2 regions of the Micromonospora halotolerans genome follow, and region 2 is predicted to be linked to the other one. Evidence: riboswitches for the same ligand, from Rfam matches in the RefSeq annotation. Region 2 holds a riboswitch; the other holds the start of a gene.

Region 1 (7,500 bases), 680 kb from region 2:
CTTCACCCCGTTGAGGCGGTAGCCGGTGCCGTCCTCGGTCGGCTCGGCCGTGGTGGCGAGGCGGGCCGGGTCGGAGCCGACGTCCGGCTCGGTGAGCAGGAAGGCGGAGACCTCCCCGGCGGCCAGCCGGGGCAGGAAGCGCTCCTTCTGCTCGGGCGTGCCGAACATCTTCAGCGGCTGCGGCACGCCGATCGACTGGTGCGCGGAGAGCAGCGCGCCGATCGACGGGTTCACCGAGCCGGCCCGCATCAGCGCCCGGCAGTAGTGCAGGTTGCTCAGCCCGAGGCCGCCGTGCTTCCGGTCGATCTTCATGCCGAACGCGCCGAGCCGGGCCAGCCCGTGGAACACCTCGTCCGGGATGCGCGCGTCCCGCTCGATGGCCGCGCCGTCCACCTCGGAGTCCAGGTACGCCCCGAACGCCGCCAGGAACTCCTCGGCCCGCGCCGCCTCCGCCGGGTCGGTGCGGGGCCAGGGGTTGATCAGGTCGAGCTGGAAACGGCCGAGGAACAGTTCCTTGCCGAAGCTGGGCCGGTCCCAGGCCGACTCGCGGGCCGCCTCGGCGACCTGCCGGGCCTCCTTCTCGGAGACCTGGCCGGCCTCGGTCGGCAGCGGCCCGGCCCCGCCCGACGCGCCGGCCGGCGGCTGCGGAGGGTCGTCGATGGGCGCCACCCGCCCGGTCGGGCCGCTGTGTCCGGCGGGGTCGGGTCGGCTGTTCTGTGTCGTGGTCACGGCTGCCTCCTGGAGACCTCGGTCCGGCTGCGTCGACGTGCGACGAGAACGACGCTACCCCCGGGTGTTACCCAGGGGTAGCCTCGTGCGCACGTCCGATTTGGCAGGTCCGGGCGGTCAGTCGCCGGCCAGCGACCGCGGATCGTCGTCCTCGTCGTCGATGTCGTCGTCACCCCAGTTGCGCCGGGCGAACGGCAGGATCACCCAGAAGGTCAGGAACCAGAGCCCGGTGATCGTGCTGAGCAGGAACGCGATCGGGCGGTCCAGCACGAAGTCGGTGATCAGCAGGACCGCGCTGACCATCGAGATCAGCATGAAGCCGAGGCCGCCGCTGGCCATCCGGTGCGCGAACCGGACCAGTTCCGGCTTGCGGCCCTGGCGGAACAGCGCCCGGTGGAAGGCGACCGGCGAAATGATCATCGCGGTGGCCGCGGCGGCGGCCAGCAGCGCGACGATGTAGACGTCCCGCTGGAACTCGGTGGTCCGGGTGAAACCGTTGCTGAACGGCAGGGTCAGCAGGAAGGCGAACAGGATCTGCACCCCGGTCTGCGCCACCCGCAGCTCCTGGAGCAGATCGGCGAAGTTGCGCTGCCAGCGCTGCTTCTCGGTTTCCTTCGACACCCGCTACCTCCAGGGAAGACGGTACTGCCGGTGGGGGCCTCCCACCGGCAGCACAGCCTGTGCCCCGTCCGACCGAGCGCGAAACCGGTTCAGGATCCGCGGCGGATGCGGCCCGCGTACCGCGCCTCCAGCTCGGCGTTGTGCTCGTCGCCGCCGGTGATGTTGGCGGACAGGTAGACCGGGGGCTGCTCCCCCGCCGCGAGCAGCCGGGCGACCACCTCGGCGACGATCTGCTGCGCCAGCAGCGCGGCGGTGATCGACGAGACCGCGCCGACCGCGCCACCGCCGGGCAGCGGCAGGGTGGCGTCGCCGTACGGGGCGCCGTTGTCCAGCACGACGTCGGCGAAGTCGGCGAGCTTGCGCCCGGACGGGTGGCGGGACGTCATCCGGGCCGAGTGCTGCACCGACGTGATCGCCACCAGCCCGTGCCCGCGCTCCTTCACGATGGCGGCGAACTCGACCATCGCCCCGTTCACCCCCGAGTTGGAGGCGAGCACGAACACGTCCTGCGGCCGGACCGGAGCCAGCTCGTAGAGGCGGTGCGCCACGGCCGGCTCGCGTTCCAGCTTCGGGCCGAGCACGTCGGCCGGCTCGCCGCCGTGCAGCACCAGGTCGCGCAGCGCGATCCGGTTGGTGGGGACCAGCCCGCCGGCCCGGCCGGCGACCTCCATGGCGAGGGCCTCCGAGTGGCCGGTGCCGAACGCGTGCACCACCCCGTCGGCGCGCAGCGACGCGGTGATCAGATCCGCCGCCCGGGCCACGTTCTCCCGCTGGTCGGCGGCGACCCGGCCGATCGTCTCGGTCACGATCGCCAGGTACGCCTCGGCGCTCACGCCGCCGCCTCGCTTCGCTCCGCGGCGGCGCGAGGCGCCCCGCTGCTGAGCCGAATGGTTCGCTCGCTTCGCTCGCTCACGCTCATGCTTCCTCCGTCCCTCGGGGTCGGGCCAGCCACTCCACCGCGAAGTCGACCGCCGCCCGCTGCCTCATCAACCGGCCCGTCCCGTCGCCGACCGGCCCGAGCCGCACCGCGCCGGTGGCCTCCAGGTCGGCGCCGAGCCGGGCGAAACACTCCTCGTCCAGGCGCACGTCGTCCCACCACACCCACTCCCGGCCGCCGTCGGCGGTCAGCACGGCCGCGCCGCAGCGCTGCCGGGGCGGCGCCGGTTGCCGGTACTCCGCCAGGTGCAGGGACGTGTTGCTGCCGTGGTCCACGCCGAGCAGCAGCACGTCGGCGTCGAGGTCGTAGAGGCGGGCCAGCGGGGAGGCCTCACCCAGCATGTCGGCCCGCCCGTGGTCGGCGACGATCCCTGCGGCGGCCGGCCCGAGCGCGGCGAACGAGACGTACGGGTGGTCGCTGCGCAGCGCCCCCGGCCAGGTGCGGACCAGCTCGGCCAGCGCGCCCATGAAGCGGCTCGGCGTCACCGCCGGGTCGAAGCCGGGCATCCCGTCCCGGATCACCGGCCACCAGTCCGCCGGCACCGGCGGGTTGCTCCACTCGGCCGGGTCGCTGTTGTCCGGCGTGTGGGCGGGCACCACCACCGTGCCGGCCGGGCCGAGCACGTCGCGCAGGGCCAGCAGCACCGCCTCGGGGCCGCCGCAGAGGAAGCCCAGCGGGCGCAGGGAGGCGTGCACGAGCACGGTCCCGCCGGGGCGTACGCCGAGGTCGCGGAGCTGGGCGGCGAGCGACGCCCGGGTGTGCGGCCGGGCGGGGCTCGGTGTCATCGGCCGACGCGGGCGAGCACGGCCGCGGCCAGCGGGCCGGGCGCCTCGTCCGGGATCCAGTGGGTGACGCCGGGCAGCACCACGAAGCGGTAGTCGCCGGTGACGTGGGCGGCGCACGCCTCGGCGGCGGTGCGGCCGATCGCCACGTCCCCTTCGCTCCACACGAACGTCGTGGGCACACCCACCGGCCCGACGGCCTTCATGTCCGCTCCGGTCATGGCCCGGTACCAGTTCAGCGCCGCGGTCAGCGCGCCGGGCTCGCGCATCGGGTCGGCGTAGCGGGCCACCCGGTCGGCGTCGCCCACCCCGCCGAGCATCCGGCGCAGGGCCGCCGCGCGGAACGCCAGCAGCACCTTCTCCGCCTTGCCCGGCATGCGGAACAGCGCGATGTAGGACGAGCGGGCCTTCTGCCGCGGGTCGGTGGCGAGCGCGTGCCCCATGGCCGCCGGGTGCGGCACCGACACCGCCGTCAGCGTGCGGACCCGCTCCGGGTGCGCCGCCGCCAGGCCCCACGCCACGATCGCGCCCCAGTCGTGGCCGACCAGGTGCGCGGCGGTCACCCCGAGCGCGTCGAGCACGGCGGCCGCGTCGGCCACCAGCTCCGGGATCCGGTACGCCCCGACGTCCGCCGGCCGGGCGCCGGGCGAGTACCCGCGCTGGTCGAGCGCGTACGTGCGCAGCCCGGCGGCGTGCAGCGCGGGGGTCACCTCGTCCCACTCGCCGGCGTGCTGCGGAAAGCCGTGCAGCAGCAGGACGGGGTCACCGCCCTCGGGGCCGCCGGTGCGTACCTCGAACGTCAGCCCTCGCGCCTCGACCCGCATGATCGCCACCCTAACGGGCGATCGCCCTGCTGGGCCCGGGGCCGGGGTCGGTGCTAGCGTCTGCGACGAGACAACTTCACATCCGACAGGGGAGCGCACAGCGCTGAGAGTGCGGGCCGGTGCCCGCAGACCCTCGAACCTGATCTGGGTAATGCCAGCGCAGGGAGTTCGGTCGACCTCCAGCCGCGTCGCCGTCCGGTGACCACCGGGCGCGGCGTGCGTCTTCTCCTGGTTCCTCACCTGAACTGGGAGTCCGCCATGAACCACACCGACAGCAACCGCTGGCGCACCGTCGACATCGTCGTCGCCTCGGTGATCGCCGTCGCCTTCGGCGTCATCTTCTGGGCCTGGGGCCTGGTCTGGAGCGCCACGGACGCCGCCTTCGCCTTCTTCCCGCCCGCGCAGACGCTGATCTACGGCGTCTGGCTGGTGCCGGCCGTGCTCGGCGGCCTGGTCATCCGCAAGCCCGGTGCCTCGCTCTACTGCGAGCTGCTGGCGGCGGTCGTCTCCGCGCTGCTGGGCAGCCAGTGGGGCGGCATCGTCATCGTGCAGGGCCTGATGCAGGGCGTGGGCGCCGAGCTGGCCTTCGCGGCGTTCCGCTACCGCGCGTACCGGCTGCCGGTCGCCCTGCTGGCCGGCGCGCTGACCGGCCTGACCGCGGCGATCTTCGACTTCGTCTACTGGAACAAGGCCTACGACCTGGTCGACTACCGCCTGCCGTACGCCCTGCTGACCATCGTCAGCGCCACGGTGATCGCCGGCGCCGGCGCGTGGTTCCTCACCCGCGCCCTGGCCAACACGGGCGCCCTGGACCGCTTCCCCGCCGGCCGCGACCGAGCCCTGGTCTAACCACCACCCACCGAGACCGCGTTGATCAAGAGGTTTGCGTCGGCCGGACCGGTTCTCCTGACGCAAACCTCTTGATCAACCAAGCTGGGGCCGAGAGGGGAGGTGGGCGCGTGGGTGCCGTGGAACTGCGGGGGTTCGGGTGGCGGCACGCCGGGCGGAAGGGCTGGGCGGTGCGGGGGGTGGACCTGCGCGTCGAGGCCGGGGAACGGGTGTTGCTGCTCGGGGCGTCGGGGGCGGGCAAGAGCACGCTGCTTGCCGCGCTGGCCGGGCTGCTGCCCGAGGACTCCGGCGAGCAGGAGGGCACCGTCGAGATCGACGGGCTCGACCCGCGCAAGGCCCGGGAGCGGGTCGGCATCGTCTTCCAGGACCCGGAGACCCAGCTCGTGATGGCCCGCTGCGGCGACGACGTCGCGTTCGGGCTGGAGAACCGGGGGGTGCCGGCCGACGAGATCTGGCCCCGCGTGGACGAGGCGCTGCGCCGGGTCGGCTTCCCGTACGACCGGGACCGGCCCACCGCGGCGCTGAGCGGGGGCGAGCAGCAGCGGCTGGCGCTGGCCGGGACGCTCGCCCTGCGGCCGGGGCTCCTGCTGCTCGACGAGCCGACCGCCAACCTCGACCCGGCCGGCGCCGACCTGATCCGGCGGGCCGTCGCGGACGCCCTCGACCCGGACACCACGCTGATCCTCGTCGAGCACCGGGTCGCCGAGGCGCTGCCGCTGGTCGACCGGGTGGTCGTGCTGGAGCCCGGCGGCGGGGTACGCGCCGACGGGCCGCCCGAGGCGGTCTTCGCCGCGCACGGCGACGCCCTCGCCGCCGCCGGGGTCTGGGTGCCGGGCCGCACCGTGCCGCCCCGGCACGCCACCACCCCACCCGGGGAGGTGCTGCTCACCGCCGACCAGCTCGGCCTGCCGCCCCGGCTGGCCCCCACCGACCTTCGGGTACGCGCCGGCGAGGCGCTGGCCGTTCTCGGTCCCAACGGCGCCGGCAAGTCCACCCTGGCCCTGCTCCTCGGCGGCCTGCTCCGCCCCGGCACCGGTACGGTCACCGCCACCGCCGCCCTCGCCGGCCGGGACGCGCGCACTCCCCCGCACCGCTGGCGGGCGCCCGCCCTGGCCGGCCGGATCGGCTCGGTCTTCCAGGACCCGGAACACCAGTTCGTGACCGCCACCGTCCGCGACGAGCTGGCGCTGGGCCCGCGCCGCACCGGGCGGACCGAGGCGGCCGTGACGGCCACCGTGGACGCGCTGCTGGAGCGCCTGCGGCTGGACCGGCTGGCCGGCGCCAACCCGTACACCCTCTCGGGCGGGGAGGCGCGGCGGCTGAGCGTGGCGACGGCCCTGGCCACCGCGCCCCGCCTGCTGATCTGCGACGAACCCACCTTCGGCCAGGACCGGCGGACCTGGCGGGAACTGGTCGACCTGCTCGCCGACCTGCGCGACGCCGGCCACGGCGTCGTCGCCGTCACCCACGACGCGGACTTCGTCGCCGCGCTGGCCGACCGGACCGTCACCCTGGAGCGCCGATGACGCCCGCCGGCCCCCGACCGCCCCGGCGCTCCGGAGCGCCGATAACGTCCGCCGACCGCGACCGCACCGGTGTCCGGGAGCGCCGGTGATCAGCGTGGAGCCGGTCGCCGCGGCCGGGGCGCCGCTGGCGCGGCGCAACCCGGTGGCGAAGCTGGCCGCCGCGCTGGTCTTCACCCTGATCCTGGTGGCCACCCTCGACCCGGTGGCCCCGGCCATCGCGATCGCCGTCGAGCTGGCGGTGCTGCCGCTGTTCGGCGTCCGCTACCGGGTGCTCGCCCGGCGGGCCTGGCCGCTGCTGGCCGGCGCCGGCGGCATCCTGGTCACGCTGGTGCTCTTCGCCGCCGACCGCTCCGGCCGGGTGCTGGTCGAGGCCGGCCCGGTCCTGGTCACCGAGAGCGTGCTGGTCACCGCGCTGGGCCTGGTGCTGCGGATGCTCGCCGTGGCGCTGCCCGGGATCCTCGTCTTCGCGACCACCGACCCCACCGACCTGGCCGACGCGCTGATCCAGAACGCGAAGGCGCCCGCCCGGTTCGCCATCGGCGCGCTGGCCGCGTTCCGGCTGGTGCCGCTGCTGGAGGAGGAGTGGCGGATGATCAGCCTGGCCCGCCGGGCCCGGGGCGTGGACGCCGGCCGCAACCCGGTGGCCAAGCTGCGGCTGTTCGGGTCGACGGCGTTCGCGCTGCTGGTCGGGGCGATCCGGCGGGGCACCCGGCTGGCCGTCGCCATGGACGCCCGGGGCTTCGACGCCGGCACCCCGCGCACGGTCGCCCGGCGGCAGCGCTTCACCCGGGCGGACGCCCTGCTGGTCGCCGGCGCGGCGGTGGCCGCCGGTGCGGCGCTGACGGTCAGCGTGGTGCTCGGCACGTTCCGCCCGCTGATCGGCTGACCGGCGGCGGGCCGCTACCTCCGGAGCTGGGCCAGCCCACTCCGGTACGCCAGCACCACCGCCTGCACCCGGTCCCGCACCCCGAGCTTCGCGAAGATGCGGTTCACGTGCGTCTTCACGGTCGCCTCGCCGACGAAGAGCTGGTCGGCGATCTCCCGGTTCGACAGGCCGAGCGCCATCATCCGCAGCACCTCGGTCTCCCGCGCGGTCAACTCGGCGAGGCCCGGGTGGGCCACCACCGACGCGGTCGCGGTGTAGTGGTCGATCAGGCGACGGGTGATCGACGGGGAGAGCAGGGCGTCGCCCCGGGCCGCGGTCCGCACCGCCTCGGCCAGTTCCCGGGGCG
Region 2 (7,500 bases):
GCCATGGCGGCGCTGTCCCGGTACGAGCTGGCCGGGCAGGGCGACCAGCGGTTCGGCACCCTCTCCGGCGGCCAGCAGGCGCGCTTCCTCGTGCTGCTGCTGGAGCTGTCCGGGGCCACCCTGCTGCTGCTCGACGAGCCCACCGACAACCTCGACCTGGCCTCCGCCGAGGCCCTCGAAGCGGGGCTGGACGCGTTCGCCGGGACGGTGGTGGCGGTCACCCACGACCGGTGGTTCACCCGCTCCTTCGACCGGTTCGTGCTGTTCCGCGGCGACGGCGAGGTGGTGGAGACCCCGGAGCCGGTCTGGGACGTCGGGTGAGGGCGCGCCCACCGGCATAGGGTGGATCTCGTGACTGAGATGACCTACCGCCGGCTCGGCGACTCCGGACTCGTGGTGTCCGTCGTCGGCATCGGCTGCAACAACTTCGGCCGCAAGCTCGACCTCGACGGCACCCGCGCGGTCGTGGACGCCGCGCTCGACGCCGGGATCAACTTCTTCGACACCGCCGACATCTACGGGGAGCCGCAGGGCAGCTCCGAGGAACTGCTCGGGCAGGCGCTCAAGGGCCGCCGGGACGACGTGGTGGTCGCCACCAAGTTCGGCATGGACATGCACGGGTTGAACGGGCCGGACCACGGCGCCCGGGGCGCCCGCCGCTACATCGCCCGGGCGGTCGAGGCGTCCCTGCGCCGCCTCGACACCGACCACATCGACCTCTACCAGATGCACGAGCCCGACCCGGGCACCCCCATCGATGAGACCCTCGCGGCGCTGGACGACCTGGTCACCGCCGGCAAGGTGCGCTACCTCGGCAACTCCAACTTCGCCGGCTGGCAGATCGCCGACGCCGACTGGACCGCCTCCTCCCAGGGCCGCACCCGCTTCATCTCCGCGCAGAACCACTACTCGCTGCTGGAGCGGAGCGTCGAGGCCGAGGTGATCCCGGCGTGCGAGCGGTTCGGGCTCGGCATGCTGCCGTTCTTCCCCCTCGCGAACGGCCTGCTCACCGGCAAGTACAAGCGGGACGAGGCCCCGCCCGCCGGCAGCCGGCTCTCCGGCGGCGGCCGGTACGCCCAGCGCCTCGCCGCCGCCGACTGGGACACCATCGAGGCCATCGAGGCGTACGCGGCCGAGCGCGGGATCAGCATGCTCCAGGTGGCCATCGGCGGGCTCGCGGCCCGGCCCGCGGTGACCTCGGTGATCGCCGGCGCCACCACGCCCGAGCAGGTACGCGCCAACGCCGAGGCGGGCACCTGGCAGCCCACCGACGAGGACCTCGACGCCCTCGACGCGATCCTCTGACCCACCTCACGCTGCCCCGGCACCCCGCCCGGTGCCGGGGCAGCGTGCTGTCCGGGGATGTGGCCGCATCCGCGCGTCCGGCGGCAGCAGCACGGAGACCGGCGCGTCGCGGGCGAGGAGATCCGCACCCCAGAGGTAGGCGGCGCTGCGTCCGGCGATCGCACCGTGCGCCGGCAACAGCAGCGCCACGGCGTCGCACCACATCCGGTGATCGCCGGCGCGGTGGCCGTCGCGGTGCACGTAGACGTCCGGCAGCAGCCGGATCCACGCTGGACTCCGCAGCATGGTCCAGGTCAGGAGCCCCTCGGCGACTGCGGTGCTGCCGCGGAACGGCGGACGGACAGCCGGCGGGGGACGCGGGCGGACGAGGGCATCCGGACAGCATGACGTGAGCGGGAGATCACCCGCTGTCTGCGTACTCCACCTCGGACGGTCGGTGGGAAATTCCCCACCCGCCCCTTGGCGGATCCGCGCACACGTCGTACGGTAGGCCCGCAAGTGACCCACGGGAGCCCGGTGCCACCGGGCTGAGAGGGGGGCTGGAAGCCCCCGACCGTCGAACCTGATCCGGGTAATGCCGGCGCAGGGAGGAGAGTTGCCGTGCCGTCCCTGGGACGACTGCATCTGATCACCGACACCCGGCCGGGTCGGCAGCCTCTCGCCGTGCTGCGCGCCGTCCTGCCGGTGGCCCGCGCCGAGCTGGTCGTCCAGGTCCGGGTGGAGGACGACGCCACCGACCGGGAGGCGTACGAGCTGGCCAGCCGGGTGGTCGGGCTGTGCCGGCCGTACGGGGCGACGTGCCTGGTCAACGACCGGCTGCACGTGGCGCTGGCGGTCGGCGCCGCCGGAGGCCACGTCGGCGCGGAGGACCTGCCGGTGGCGGCCGCCCGCCGGGTGCTCGGCGCCGGCGCCGTGCTCGGCGCGACCGCGCGGGAGCCGGGCGGCGCCGCCGCGGCGGTCGCCGCCGGGGCCAGCTACCTGGGCGTGGGCCCCTGTCACGCGACCACCACCAAGTCCGGCCTGCCCGAGCCGATCGGCCCGGCCGGGCTGCGGGCGGTGGCCGGTGCCGTGGACGTGCCCGTGATCGCCATCGGCGGGGTGACCGCCGCGTCGGTGCCGGCGCTGCGGGCCGCCGGCGCGTACGGGGTGGCGGTGGTGGGCGCGCTGTCGGCCAGCCCCGATCCGGGCCGGACGACCGCCGAGCTGATCGAGGCGCTGGCGTGCTGACCCGACCGGACGTCGCCATCGTGGGGGCGGGACCGGTCGGGCTGGCGATCGCGTGGCGGTGCGCGTCCCGCGGGCTGCGCGTGACCGTCCACGATCCCGCTCCCGGCTCCGGGGCCTCGCACGTCGCCGCCGGGATGCTGTCCCCGGTCGCCGAGGCGTACTTCGGTGAGCACGAGCTGACCGCCCTGCTCGCCGAGTCCGCCGCGCGCTGGCCCCGCTTCGCCGCCGACCTGGCCGAGGCGGCCGGCGCCGACGTCGGCTACCGCGCCGACGGCACCCTGGTGGTCGGGCTCACCGCCGACGACCTGGCCGAGGCGCGGCGGCTCTGGTCGTACCAGCAGGGGTGGGGACTGCCGATCACGCCGCTGCGCCCCTCGGAGCTGCGCGACCGCGAGCCGGCGCTGGCCCCGCGGGTGCGCGGCGGCGCGGTCGCGCCCGGCGACCACCAGGTCGACCCGCGCCGGCTGGTGCCGGCGCTGCGGGCGGCGGCCGAGCGGGCCGGCGCGGTGCTGAACCCGGCCCGGGTCGGCGCGCTGTCCGAGGTGGACGCCGGGGCCACCGTGGTGGCGGCCGGCTGCGGCGCCGCCGCGCTGACCGGGCTGCCGGTCCGGCCGGTCAAGGGCCAGGTGCTCCGGCTCCGCGCGCCCGGTCGCGGCGCGCCGGACTTCCGGCACGTGATCCGGGGGTACGCCGACGGCGAGTCGGTCTATCTCGTGCCCCGGGACAGCGGCGAGGTGGTGGTCGGGGCGACCGTCGAGGAGCGCGCGGACACCGAGGTGACCGCCGGGGCGGTGCTCCGGCTGCTCCGCGCCGCCGTCGACCTGGTGCCGGAGCTGGCCGAGTACGACCTGGTGGAGGCGACCGCCGGGCTGCGCCCCGGCACGCCGGACAACGCGCCGATCATCGGGGCGCTGCCCGGCCGGCCCGGCGTGCTCGTCGCCACCGGGCACCATCGGCACGGCATCGTGCTCACCCCGGTCACCGCCGACCTGGTCACCGAGCTGATCGTCACCGGCGAGCCGGACCCGCTGCTCGCCCCCTTCACCCCGGACCGGTTCGGGAAGGAGCCCAGGTGGAACTGATCGTCAACGGCGCGGGACGGGACCTGCCCGGCGGCTCGACCGTCGCCGACGTGGTCCGCGCGGTCACCGCTCAGGAACGCGGCCTGGCGGTCGCGGTGAACGGCGAGGTGGTGCCGCGCGGCGGCTGGTCGGCGGCCGTGCTGCGCGACGGCGACCGGGTCGAGGTGCTCAGCGCCGCCCAGGGCGGGTGAGCCGGATGTCCTTCCAGATCGGTGGGGTGGGCTTCGGCTCCCGGCTCATCCTCGGAACCGGCGGCGCGGGCAACCTGCACGTGCTGGAGCAGGCCATCCGCGCCTCCGGCACCGAACTGGTCACCCTGGCGCTGCGCCGGGTGGACACCGCACCGGCCGCCGCCGGCGGCCTGCTCGACCTGCTGGACCGGTGCGGGGTGCGGCTGCTGCCGAACACGGCCGGCTGCTACACCGCCTCCGAGGCGGTGAAGGTGGCGCAGCTGGCCCGGGAGGCGTTCGACACCGACTGGGTGAAGCTGGAGGTGATCGGCGACGAGCGCACGCTGCTGCCCGACGGGGTGGAGCTGCTGCGCGCCGCCGAGGAACTGGTGGCCGACGGGTTCACCGTCCTGCCGTACACCTCGGACGATCCGATCCTGGCCCGGCGGCTGGCCGACGTCGGCTGCGCGGCCGTGATGCCCGCCGGCGCGCCGATCGGCTCCGGGCTGGGGGTGACCAACCCGCACCACATCCGGCTGATCCGGCAGGGCGTGGACGTGCCGGTGATCCTCGACGCGGGGATCGGCACCGCCTCCGACGCCGCGCTCGCCATGGAGCTGGGCTGCGACGCCGTGCTGCTGGCCAGCGCGGTCACCCGGGCCGCCGACCCGGTGGCGATGGCCACCGCCATGCGGCACGCCGTCGAGGCGGGGCGGCTGGCGTACGGGGCGGGCCGGATAGCCCGCCGCTTCCACGCGCTCGCCTCCACTCCGGACGAGGGGAGGCCGGACCTGTGACGGCACCCGCTTCCGTCGCGCTCGGCGCGCGGCCGGACCGCTCCGTGCCGTCGGGCGTCGTGCTGCTGACCGACCGGCGGCTGGCGCGGGGACCGCTGGCCGAGGTCGTGGCGGCGGCCGTGGCCGGGGGAGTGCGCTGGGTGGTGCTGCGGGAGAAGGACCTGCCCCGGGCCGAGCGGATGGTGCTCGCCGCCGAGCTGCGCGCCCTCCTCGGCCGATCCGGCGGCGCCCTGGTCGTGGCCGGTCCCGACCCGCTCGGCGGGGACGCGGTCCACCTGCCGGCCGCCGGCCCGTACCCGCCGCCGGCCGCCGGGCTGGTCGGCCGCTCCTGCCACGACGCCACGGAGCTGGCCCGACTGACCACGGAGGACTACGCGACGTTGTCGCCGGTCTTCCCGACGAGGACCAAACCGGGCTACGGCCCACCCCTGCACCCCGCCGGGCTCCGCGAGCTGATCGCCGCGAGCCCCGTGCCGGTCCTCGCTCTGGGCGGCGTCGAGACCCCGGAGCAGGTCCAGGAGTGCGGCGCGGCCGGCGCCGCCGGGGTGGCCGTGCTCGGCGCCCTGATGCGCGCCGACGACCCCGCCGGGATCGCCGCCGCGCTCACGGCGGCCCACGAATTCGCTGGTCGGGCCGGTCACGGGGCGGCCCGACCAGCCCCCACCGCCACCAGGGGAAAGCCATGACACCGACGACACTGCTCACGATCGCCGGATCCGATTCCGGCGGCGGCGCCGGCATCCAGGCCGACCTCAAGGTCTTCGCCGCCCTCGGGGCCTACGGCACCAGCGTGATCACCGCGGTCACCGCCCAGAACACCCGGGGCGTGGACGCCGTGCTGCCCCTGCCCCCGCAGACCGTGCGCGACCAGCTCGACAGCGTGCTCGGCGACTTCGCCGTACGCGCCGTGAAGACCGGCATGCTCGGCACTCCCGCCGTCGCCGACGTGGTGGTCGAGGCGGCGAAGGCGGGCCGCCTCCCCCACCTGGTCGTCGACCCGGTGCTCGTCGCCACCAGCGGGCACCGGCTCGGCGTGGTGTCGGCCGTCGAGCGGCTACTCCCGTACGCCGAGGTGGCGACGCCGAACTGCGCGGAGGCCGCGGCCCTCACCGGACGCCCGGTGACCACGGTCGAGGAGATGGTCGCGGCCGCCGAGGCGCTGGTAGCCGCCGGCCCGGCGCACGTGGTGGTGACCGGCGGCGACGTGGACGCGGCCGGCGAGTCGGTGGACGTGCTGGCCGGCGGCGGCGTCACCACGCTGCTGCGCGCGCCCCGGGTGCCGACCCGGCACCACCACGGCACCGGCTGCTCGTTCTCGGCGGCGATCGCCGTCCGGCTGGCGGCCGGTGACCCGGTGCCGGTCGCGGTGGCCGCCGCCAAGGAGTACGTGAGCCGCGCGCTGACCGGCGCGCGGCACTGGGAGCTGGGCGCGGGACATGGCCCGCTGGACCACTTCGGCTGGTCCGCTTGAGCGACAGGGAGGCTGTCATGCACGCACGTCGCAAGGTCTGGGTCGAGGGGTCACGTCCGGACATCCGGGTGCCGTTCGCCGAGGTGGCGCTGACCGGGGACAACCCGGCGGTCCGGCTCTACGACACCTCCGGCCCGGGATCCGAGCCGGAGGTGGGGCTGCCGCCCCTGCGCGGACCGTGGATCGCGGCCCGCGGGGACGTCGCACCGGTGCGCGGCGCCGGCACCCCGCTGGCCGGCGTGGACGGTCGCCGGCCCACGCAGCTCGCGTACGCCCGGGCCGGGATCGTCACGCCGGAGATGGAGTTCGTGGCAATCCGGGAGGGGGTCGCGCCGGAGTTCGTCCGGGACGAGATCGCGGCCGGGCGGGCCGTGCTGCCGCTCAACGTCAACCACCCGGAGTGCGAGCCGGCGATCATCGGCAAGGCGTTCCTGGTCAAGGTCAACGCCAACATCGGCACCTCGGCCGTGACCTCCTCGGTCGCCGAGGAGGTGGAGAAGCTGACCTGGGCCACCCGGTGGGGCGCGGACACCGTGATGGACCTGTCCACCGGCAGGCGGATCCACGAGACCCGCGAGGCGATCGTGCGGAACTCGCCGGTGCCGATCGGCACCGTCCCGATCTACCAGGCGCTGGAGAAGGTCGGCGGGGACCCGGTGAAGCTGAGCTGGGACGTGTTCCGCGAGACGGTGGTCGAGCAGGCCGAGCAGGGCGTCGACTACATGACGGTGCACGCCGGGGTGCTGCTGCCGTACGTGCCGCTGGCGGTCGACCGGGTGACCGGCATCGTCTCCCGCGGCGGCTCGATCATGGCGGCCTGGTGCCTGGCGCACCACGAGGAGAACTTCCTCTACACCCACTTCGAGGAGCTGTGCGCGCTGCTCGCCCGCTACGACGTGACGTTCTCGCTCGGCGACGGGCTGCGGCCCGGCTCGATCGCGGACGCCAACGACGAGGCGCAGTTCGCCGAGCTGCGCACCCTGGGCGAGCTGACGACGGTCGCCTGGGCGCACGACGTGCAGGTGATGATCGAGGGCCCCGGCCACGTGCCCATGCACAAGATCAAGGAGAACGTGGACCTCCAGCAGGAGTGGTGCCACGAGGCGCCGTTCTACACGCTCGGCCCGCTGACCACCGACATCGCGCCCGCGTACGACCACATCACCTCGGCCATCGGCGCCGCGATGATCGGCATGTTCGGCACCGCCATGCTCTGCTACGTCACCCCGAAGGAGCACCTCGGGCTGCCCGACCGGGACGACGTGAAGGCCGGCGTGATCGCGTACAAGATCGCGGCGCACGCGGCCGACCTGGCGAAGGGCCACCCCGGGGCGCAGGCCTGGGACGACGCGCTCTCCAAGGCCCGGTTCGAGTTCCGCTGGGAGGACCAGTTCAACCTGGCGCTGGACCCGGAGACCGCCCGGTCGTACCACGACGCGACGCTGCCG

The links. A riboswitch is a leader RNA that binds a small molecule or an ion and turns the genes downstream of it on or off. The one in region 2 is predicted to bind thiamine pyrophosphate.
Region 1: it holds a riboswitch for thiamine pyrophosphate, as region 2 does, so the genes downstream of both, RMN56_RS18625 (ECF transporter S component) here and RMN56_RS15435 (thiamine phosphate synthase) in region 2, are expected to answer to the same signal.

Annotation. Positions count from the first base shown of each region.
Region 1 covers NZ_CP134876.1:3,904,770-3,912,269, reverse strand. Annotated here, with positions in the region: gene RMN56_RS18650 (acyl-CoA dehydrogenase family protein) at 1-729, opposite strand, end outside; gene RMN56_RS18645 (DUF6328 family protein) at 847-1,350, opposite strand; gene RMN56_RS18640 (sugar isomerase domain-containing protein) at 1,440-2,183, opposite strand; gene RMN56_RS18635 (AAC(3) family N-acetyltransferase) at 2,266-3,072, opposite strand; gene RMN56_RS18630 (alpha/beta fold hydrolase) at 3,069-3,893, opposite strand; TPP riboswitch at 3,971-4,077, shown strand; gene RMN56_RS18625 (ECF transporter S component) at 4,152-4,742, shown strand; gene RMN56_RS18620 (ABC transporter ATP-binding protein) at 4,853-6,268, shown strand; gene RMN56_RS18615 (energy-coupling factor transporter transmembrane component T family protein) at 6,354-7,154, shown strand; gene RMN56_RS18610 (response regulator) at 7,169-7,500, opposite strand, start outside.
Region 2 covers NZ_CP134876.1:3,220,170-3,227,669, forward strand. Annotated here, with positions in the region: gene RMN56_RS15420 (ABC-F family ATP-binding cassette domain-containing protein) at 1-321, shown strand, start outside; gene RMN56_RS15425 (aldo/keto reductase) at 343-1,305, shown strand; gene RMN56_RS15430 (hypothetical protein) at 1,312-1,590, opposite strand; TPP riboswitch at 1,801-1,911, shown strand; gene RMN56_RS15435 (thiamine phosphate synthase) at 1,906-2,532, shown strand; gene thiO (glycine oxidase ThiO) at 2,526-3,614, shown strand; gene thiS (sulfur carrier protein ThiS) at 3,605-3,805, shown strand; gene RMN56_RS15450 (thiazole synthase) at 3,811-4,581, shown strand; gene RMN56_RS15455 (thiamine phosphate synthase) at 4,626-5,267, shown strand; gene thiD (bifunctional hydroxymethylpyrimidine kinase/phosphomethylpyrimidine kinase) at 5,264-6,052, shown strand; gene thiC (phosphomethylpyrimidine synthase ThiC) at 6,070-7,500, shown strand, end outside.